2 regions of the Kitasatospora sp. NPDC127067 genome follow, and region 1 is predicted to be linked to the other one. Evidence: riboswitches for the same ligand, from Rfam matches in the RefSeq annotation. Region 1 holds a riboswitch; the other holds the start of a gene.
The links. Region 1 has a riboswitch for S-adenosylmethionine ahead of ACFWJ4_RS10785 (IclR family transcriptional regulator). Riboswitches for the same ligand answer to the same signal wherever they lie in the genome.
Positions count from the first base shown of each region.

Region 2: it holds a riboswitch for S-adenosylmethionine, as region 1 does, so the genes downstream of both, ACFWJ4_RS21135 (aminotransferase class V-fold PLP-dependent enzyme) here and ACFWJ4_RS10785 (IclR family transcriptional regulator) in region 1, are expected to answer to the same signal.

Region 1 is NZ_JBHXEM010000018.1:92,410-96,812, forward strand. Features, by position in the region: gene ACFWJ4_RS10775 (BTAD domain-containing putative transcriptional regulator) at 1-854, opposite strand, end outside; gene ACFWJ4_RS10780 (hypothetical protein) at 1,114-2,187, shown strand; SAM riboswitch class I at 2,275-2,417, shown strand; gene ACFWJ4_RS10785 (IclR family transcriptional regulator) at 2,618-3,331, shown strand; gene ACFWJ4_RS10790 (threonine/serine exporter family protein) at 3,356-4,403, opposite strand, start outside.
Region 2 is NZ_JBHXEM010000051.1:22,168-26,570, reverse strand. Features, by position in the region: gene ACFWJ4_RS21150 (heme-copper oxidase subunit III) at 1-460, opposite strand, end outside; gene ACFWJ4_RS21145 (hypothetical protein) at 857-1,282, shown strand; gene trpD (anthranilate phosphoribosyltransferase) at 1,402-2,478, shown strand; SAM riboswitch class IV at 2,587-2,705, shown strand; gene ACFWJ4_RS21135 (aminotransferase class V-fold PLP-dependent enzyme) at 2,757-4,142, shown strand; gene ACFWJ4_RS21130 (Lrp/AsnC family transcriptional regulator) at 4,146-4,403, opposite strand, start outside.

The DNA.
Region 1 (4,403 bases):
CCGGCCCCGGGCACGGTCTGCTCCGCCGGGCCGGGGAGGGGTGCGGCCGGCCCGGGCACGGCGGACACCGGCCGGAGGGCCGGCGCCGGGGCGGCCAGCGTCGGGTCGCCCTCCAGGATCCGCTGGTGCAGCAGGTCCAGCTCCGCCCCGGGCGCCACGCCCAGCTCGGCCAGGAACAGCTGACGCGCGCCGCGGAACACCGCCAGTGCGTCCGCCTGCCGCCCGGCCTGGTACAGCGCGCGCATCAGCAGCCCGTACGCCCGCTCGTGCAGCGGGTGTTCGGTGGTCAGCGAGGTCAGCTCCGGGATGCACCGGGAGTAGCGGCCGAGCGCCAGGTCCAGGGCGATCCGCTCCTCCAGCAGGGTCAGCCGCAGCTCCTGGAGCCGCTGGCGCTGGCGCTGCGCGAACGGGCCGGGGATGCCGGCCAGCGGCTCGCCCTGCCACAACTCCAGTGCCTGGTTCAGCAGATCACGCGCCTGCTGCGGCTCCCCGGCGGCCGCCGTGCGCTCGGCCTGCGCCGCCAGCTCCTCCGCCTGCGCCGCGTCCACCGCGTGCTTGGGCAGCACCAGCCGGTAGCCGTCCCCGACCGAGGTCAGTACGGTCGGCGCGTCCGGTTCCTCGCCGTGCAGCACCTTGCGCCACCGCCAGGCGTACGTGCGCACCGTCGTCATCGCGGTGCCCGGCGGCTCCTCGCCCCACAGGGCGTCGATCAGGTCGGTGGCGCTCGCGCCGTGGCCGGGCCGCAACAGCAGCACCGCCAGCATCGCCTGCTGCTGGGGGCTGCCCACCTTCAGCGCGGTCGCGCCGCGCTGCGCTCTCATCAGTCCCAGCACCGAGAACCGGAAATCATCCATCCCTGCACCTGCCCGCCTCATGTGCTCGCCCCCGCCCGCGCACGTGCCGCCCCCCGATTCGATGAGCCCCTATCAACCCACGGCACCCCGCGGATGTCGAGGGATCATCGACCCGGTGGTGATCCGGCGTTGATCGGCCGTGACGACAATCGACGGTGTGGCGCCCGCAGTCGGCCCGGCCCCGACCGCCGAACCCGCCACGTCCCCGGTCGCCCGGCCGCCGTCCGGCCGACCACCACGGCTCTCGGAGGCGGACCCCATGAACACCGACCTGCTCCACCGGCTGCTCGACGTCGACCCGGCCGCCGGACCGGTCGACCTGCTCCACCGCGCCCGGGGCGAGCGCCACCTCCCGTACCTGGTGCTCGCCGCGCTCGCCCGGGACGGCGTCCGGATGGGCCGGCACGCCCGCGCCGAACTGCAGCGCGCCCGCGACCGGGCCGAGTGTTACGCGGCCGTCGCGCGCGACCTCGCCGACGCCACCGGGGTCCGTCCGATCCGTGACCTGCCACTGGCCGGCTACTACCCGCCCGACCTGCCCCGGCCGCTGGCCGAGCTCGGCCTCGTCAGCCCCACCGAGGCCACGCTCTGGCAGGCCGTCAACCGGCTGGTCACCGATCACCCGGTGGAGTCCGTGGAGGTCACCCTGTTCGGCGAGCGGCCCCGGCACACCGCCGTCACCCTGCGCTGGCCGGGCGAGGACCCGCTGCTGGACCCGTGGTACCAGGTACGGGTCGCCACCGCCGCGCTCACCGGCGACCTCGCCACCGTCCCGGTCCGCCCCTACCTGGCCGCCGACGACCACGTGGAATGCCTGATCGCCCTCGCCGAGGAGGGACTCGGGCGCGCCTTCCTCGCGGGCGACGTGATCGACGTGGCCCAGCTCGCCGGGCAGCCCTTCGACCCCGTCGAGACCGCCGCGGTGGTCGCCGCCTACCGGCTCGCCCCGGAGGCCGCGGCCCTCCTCGACCTCGCCGCCGAACACGTGCCGCTCGGCTCCCTGCGGGACGTGCGCACCGTCCTGGAGACCGAGGTCGCCCCCGAACGGCGCCGCCGCCGCGGCCGCCACCGCCCGCTCCGGCCGCGCCACGGAACCCTGCTGCGCCGCACCGTCATCCGGCACCGGTGGGACGAGGCCCTGCTGCTCCCGGCCGGCGACGCGACCCTGCTGCTCACCCCGGTCGCCGACTACCTGCTCGGCCCCGAGGGCACCCGGCCGACGGCCTCCGAACGCGCCGCCGCCCTCGCCGCCCTGAGCACCTGGGACGCCACCGCCCCCGGCGGCCCGGACCGGGCCCCGTGCACCGGCCTGTCGGAGCCGCGCCACCGCTGAGCGGGCCCGCGGGCGGCGGCCGGGGGTGGGGGTCGGGGGTGGGGGGGGCTTGCCGAGCGGCCCGGGAAGTCTTGTATCGTTCCTGGCGAATCATCCAGAGGGGTGGAGGGACCGGCCCTACGAAGCCCCGGCAACTCCCCGTTCGACCCGGCGTCCGAAGTACGCGCCGTGCCGTCCGGGGGCAGTGCCAACTCCGGCCTGTCGCCACTGTGGCGCGGGAAAGATGAGGAGACACGGTGCTCTCTGTGCTGTCCTTCGCCCGGGCGCTTCCCGCCCCGGCGCTTTCGCGTACCCGTCTCGTGCCCGGCGCAGGCAATCGGCCGTTTCCCCCGGCCCGTCCTCGCTGACCACACCCCCCGGCTCCCCGCCAGGAGCCGCCGTGAGCAGCGACCGTCCGCTGCTCCGGGCCCCGAGACTGGAGTACCCCCACATGGAGAACACGAGCGGCGTCGGCGTGCTCGACAAGGTCACCTCGATCCTCGGCACCCTGGAGGCCGGCCCCGTCACGCTGGGCGGCCTGGTCGCCGCCACCGGCATGGCGCGGCCCACCGCCCACCGGCTGGCCGTCGCACTCGAACACCACCGCCTGGTCAGCCGGGACACCCAGGGCCGGTTCATGCTCGGCCCGCGGGTCGGCGAGCTCGCGACGGCGGCCGGCGAGGACCGGCTGCTGGCCGCGGCCGGCTCGGTCCTCACCCAGCTGCGCGACATCACCGGCGAGAGCGCCCAGCTCTACCGCCGGCAGGGCGAGGTGCGGATCTGCGTGGCCGCCGCCGAGCGCCTCACCGGCCTGCGCGACACCGTTCCGGTGGGCGTCACCCTCCCCATGAAGGTCGGCGCCGCCGCCCAGATCCTGCTCGCCTGGGAGGAGCCCGAACGGCTCCACCGCGGACTGCAGGGCGCCCGGTTCACCGCCACCGCGCTGAGCGGCGTACGGCGCCGGGGCTGGGCCCAGTCGGTCGGCGAGCGCGAACTCGGGGTCGCCTCCGTCTCCGCGCCGGTCCGGGGCCAGTCCAACCGGGTGGTCGCCGCCGTCACGGTGTCCGGGCCGATCGAACGCCTCACCCGGCACCCCGGCGCCCACCTCTCCCAGGCCGTCGTCGAGGCCGCCCACCGGCTCACCGAGGCCCTGCGCCACCCCTGAGCGGGGCCCCGGCCTGCCCCGGGCTCAGGCCCGGGGCAGCAGCACTGCGCGGGAGGGACGCGGGATCCGGCTGATCACCGAGCCGATCAGGGTGCCGATCGACACCCCGAAGACCGCCGACACGGCCGTCAGTACCGACTGCGCGCCGTTCCCGACCTCGATCTGCGCGGTGTGCAGCAGGCCGAAGGAGCCCGGTACCACGATCCAGAACGCCGGGAGGTAGAGCACCTGCCAGAGCGGACCGCCCGGCAGCCAGTGCACCAGGGTGGCCGCGGCCGCGGCGGTGACCGCGCCGGCCAGGCCGCCGACCGCCGCGCCGTGCGCCGACCCCACCACCACCTGGACCGTGACGCTGACCGCGATCACCACGACGATCCACGGGACGGCCGAGGGCGGGGTGTTCACGCTGACCACCACGCCCGCCACCGCGAGCGCCAGCCCCAGCGCGATCACCCACCAGCTCGGCCTGGCGACCTGCACGTCGGCCAGCGCGGCGGCCGGCACGCCGGCCGCCGTCGCGGCGGCGGCCACCCCGGCGAGGAACAGCGCCAGCTGCACCGCACCGGACACCAGCCGGGCCGTACCCGCGCTGGCCGCACCCGCGGCGATCTCCGACAGCCCAGTGACGAGCAGTCCGCCCGGCAGCAGGATCGCCAGCGTGGCCACGATGGTCCGCAGCGGGCCCTCCAGCAGCCCGGCCCGGGCGAGCGAGAGGACCAGCAGCGCGACCAGGAACCCGGCGGTGACGGGCAGCAGCGGCCGCAGGTACGGCAGCCGCCGGGCGAGCACGGTCAGCCCCACGACGATCAGCGAGCCGAGCCCGGCCGCCAGCACGTTCGCCGCCACCGGCTGCAGGAAGAGACAGACCCCCACCCCGACCGGCAGCGCCCCGAGGTCCGACACCCACGCGGGCCGGCGGGCCGGCGCCCGCCGGATCCCGTCCAGCTCGGTGAGCGCCCGGGGCCCGTCGAGCTCGCCCGCCCGCAGCCGGTGCACCAGGTGGAGGACGTCGGCCGTCTGCTCGAACCGCAGCGCGGTGCCGACCGGCTGGAACCGGGTGGCGTCGTCCGGC
Region 2 (4,403 bases), on a different contig from region 1:
TCACGTGCAGCCCGTGGAAGCCGGTGGTCAGGTAGAACACCGTGCCGTACGGGTCGGAGGACAGCGACAGGCCGTCCTTCTTGACCAGCTCGGTGTACTCGAAGACCTGGCCGCCGATGAAGACCGCGCCCATGGCGAACGTGAGGATGAACCACGCCCGGAGCTTCTTCACGTCACCGCGCTCGGCAGCGAACACGCCGAGCTGGCAGGTGAGCGAGGAGAGCACCAGGATCGTGGTGTTGACCGAGGAGAAGGGCACGTTGAGGGCGTGGGCCTTCTCGGTCCAGAACTCCGGCCCCTTGACGGAGCGGAGCGTGAAGTACATCGCGAAGAGGGCCGCGAAGAACATCAACTCGGAACTGAGCCAGACGATCGTTCCGACGCTGACCATGTTCGGCCGGTTGACCGATCCGTGCGCGTGCCCGGTTTCTACTGCTGTTGCTGTCGCCACGACGGACATTATGTCGGTCCCTTATTCCGTCTTCACGTCGGGGGGTGTCCCTCGGAGTGTCCGGTGCGTGCGGTATGCCCCCTTGGGGGGTGCCGGGGTGCCCGGACGGGGGTTGAGCAGCGGCGTGTCCCTTTTCTGATGGTTCCTCGGAGGGGCCTGCGACCCCGTTGCCCGGCGCGTCGCTGCACGGTCGGACCAGCCGTGGGGGGTAAGGGGACGGGCCCGGGGTCGGCCGTACGGGTGGACTGGACGGGATCGGGTGACGGGCCGTCCTCCGGGCGGGTGAGCCCGGGGCGCGGCGGCTCGGGACGGATCGTGCGCGAGGGGGACTCGGCGGGGGGTGATCGGGAGTAGCATCCGGATCAGGCGAACGTGGTCCGGATCACACTTGAGGGAGCAGGGCCCATGGCGTACACGACCGATGAGACGCTCACCGTCCTCGTCTACAGCGACGACCGCAACACCCGCGAGCAGGTGCTGACGGCGCTCGGCCGTCGGCCCGCCGAGGATCTTCCGGAACTGTCCTACCTGGAGTGCGCGACCACCCCCGCGGTGCTCAAGGCACTGGAGAAGGGGGGCGTGGACCTCTGCGTGCTGGACGGCGAGGCCGTTCCGGCCGGGGGGCTGGGGCTCGGGCGCCAGCTCAAGGACGAGATCTACGGCTGCCCGCCGGTGCTGGTGCTGATCGGCCGGCCGCAGGACTCCTGGCTCGCCGCCTGGAGCCGGGCGGACGCGGCCATCTCCCGCCCGGTGGAGCCGGTGGCGCTGGCCGGGGCGGTCGCCACCCTGCTGCGGGCGCGGCTGGCGAAGCGGACTCCGGTCGTCCGCTGAATTCCCCCCCGGCAACTGGAAAAGAGAGGGGTAGAAGCGGCCCCTTCGCTCGATAGGCTGGCTCCATCCGTACGGACGTCCCCCCGGAGTGGGGAACCGACAAACAGCTGGAGTCAGCCATGGTGAACGTGAACCCTGCGAACGGCGGTAGCGACCCCGCGCAGGTGATCCGCACCTGGCCGGACCTCCTGGCCGCGCTGCTGCAGGGGGAGGACCTCGACCGCGCGTCCACCGCGTGGGCGATGGACCGGATCATGAGCGGCGAGGCGTCCCCCGTGCAGGTGGCCGGGTTCATGATCGCGCTGCGGGCCAAGGGCGAGTCGGTCGAGGAGATCGCCGGCCTGGTCGACGCGATGTACGAGCACGCCGAGCCGCTGGAGATCCCCGGACCGGCGGTGGACATCGTCGGCACCGGCGGGGACCGGGCGAAGACCGTCAACATCTCCACCATGTCGGCGATCGTCGCGGCGGCCGCCGGCGCCAAGGTGGTCAAGCACGGCAACCGGTCGGCCTCCTCCGCCAGCGGCTCCTCGGACGTGCTGGAGAAGCTCGGGGTGGCGCTGGACCTCTCCTCGCAGCGGGTCGCCGAGGTGGCCGAGGAGGTCGGTCTCACCTTCTGCTTCGCGGCCAAGTTCCACCCCTCGATGCGGCACGCCGCCACCGCGCGGCGCGACCTCGGGGTGCCGACCTCCTTCAACATCCTCGGCCCGCTCACCAACCCGGCCAAGGTCACCGCGCACGCCATCGGCTGCTTCGACACCCGGCTGGCCGGGCTGATCGCCGGGGTGCTGGCCGAACGGGGCGCGACGGCGCTGGTCTTCCGCGGCGACGACGGGCTGGACGAGCTGACCATCACCACCACCTCGCAGGTCTGGCTGGTGCGCGACGGGGTGGTCACCGAGACCACCTTCGACCCGCGGGACGTCGGCATCGAGCTGGTCGGCATCGAGGCGCTGCGCGGGGCGGACGCCTCGTACAACGCCGAGGTCGCGCGGCGGCTGCTGGCGGGGGAGCACGGGCCGGTGCGGGACGCCGTCCTGCTGAACACGGCGGCGGCGCTGGTCGCGCTGGACCTCGGCGAGGCGCCGCTCGCCGAGCAGCTGGCGGCCGGCATGGAGCGGGCCGCGGAGGCGATCGACTCCGGTGCCGCGCAGGACCTGCTGCGACGCTGGTCGGAGGCCACCAGCCGGATCTGAGGCGGTAGTTGGGGAGCCCGTGCCGGAACGCCGGCACGGGCTCCCGCGCTGTCCGGATGCTGGATGCCCGTTTGACCACCCGATGGACGCGGCCTAGAGTCTTGGCCAGGTCATGAGTGACAGTGCGAAGCCCCAGCTGGCTGTCCGGCAACCCTCCGTCCGTGGCGGGGTGCCCTGGGTGAGGACCGGGTCGTCACGGCAAGCCGTCCGTGCGACAAGCGCGGACGCCCGACGACTAGCACTCCCGGGGTCCCTCACCCCTGAAGGAGTGCATCCTCATGTCCCCTCTCGCCACCACCGAGACCTGCGCCCCGCTCGCCGTCCTCGGCGCCGACGTCCAGGTCCCGCTCGCCAACGGTGAGAAGGTCGGCTACGCGGCGCTGGACTACGCGGCCAGCTCCCCGGCGCTCCAGCGGGTGTGGGACGACGTCGCCGCCTACGCGCCGTACTACGGCAGCGTCCACCGCGGGGCCGGGTACCTCTCCCAGCTGTCCACCGACCTGTTCGAGCAGAGCCGCCGCACCGTCGGTGAGTTCCTCGACCTGCGCGAGGGCGACCAGGTGGTCTTCACCCGGGCCACCACCGACTCGCTCAACCTGCTGGCCGCGGCCGTTCCGGCCGGCACCCGGGTGTTCGCCTTCGAGACCGAGCACCACGCCTCGCTGCTGCCCTGGGCGCACGCCGGACTGGGCGTCACCTACCTGCGGGCGCCGCGCTCCCGGGCCGAGGCGGTGGCCGCGCTGGACGCCGCCCTCGCCGGGGCGCCCGAGGGCCCCAAGCTGCTCTGCGTCACCGGCGCCTCCAACGTGACCGGCGAGCTGTGGCCGGTCGCCGAGCTGACCCGGACCGCGCACCGGCACGGCGCCCGGGTGGTGCTGGACGCCGCCCAGCTGGCGCCGCACCACCGGGTCTCGGTCCGCGAGCTGGACGTCGACTGGATCGCCTTCTCCGGCCACAAGATCTACGCGCCGTTCGGCGCCGGGGTGCTGGCCGGCCGGGCGGACTGGCTGGACGCGGCCGAGCCGTACCTGGCCGGCGGCGGGGCGACCCGGACGGTGGCCCGGGAGAGCGACGGCTCGGTGGCCGTGCAGTGGCACACCGGCCCGGCCCGGCACGAGGCCGGCTCGCCGAACGTCATCGGCGCCTACGCGATCGCCTCGGCCTGCCGGGCCCTGACCGAGGCCGGGTTCGACGCGCTGGAGGCCCGCGAGCAGCAGCTGATCGCCCGGCTGACGGCCGGGCTGGAGCGGATCCCGCAGGTCAAGGTGCTGAACCTGTTCGGCTCCGACTCCGCCCAGGTCGGCGTGCTGTCCTTCGTCGTCCGGGGCTGGAACAGCTCGCACTTCTCGGCCGCGCTGTCCGCCGAGTACGGCATCGGGGTGCGCGACGGCCTGTTCTGTGCCCACCCGCTGGTGCGCACGCTGCTCGGGGACGAGGACGTCGCCCCGTCCGAGTGCGGCGCGCCGGAGCCCTCGCTGCCGGGCGAGCGCAGCCTGAACGCGATCCGGGTGAGCTTCGGCGCCGGGACGCCGGACGAGCACGTCGACCGCTTCCTGACCGCCGTCCGGGAGCTGGTCACGGACGGGGCGGCCTGGAACTACCGCAACGAGGGCGGTCGCTGCGTCGCGACCGTGCAGATCGACCGGAGCCGGCGCGAGGGCTGAGCGCTACTCGTCCAGGCCGAGGGCGAAGGCGGCTTCCAGGTCGTGCTGGGAGTAGGTGCGGAAGGCGATCTGGGTCTCGGTGTGGGCCACGCCCGGGACCTTGTTGAGCCGGCCCGGGATGACCTCGGCCAGGTCGTCGTGCCGGCGCACCCGCACCATCGCCACCAGGTTGTAGCCCCCGGTCACCGAGTAGACCTCGCTGACGCCGTCGATGGCGGCGATGGATTCGGCGATCTCCGGGATGCGGTCGACACTGGTCTT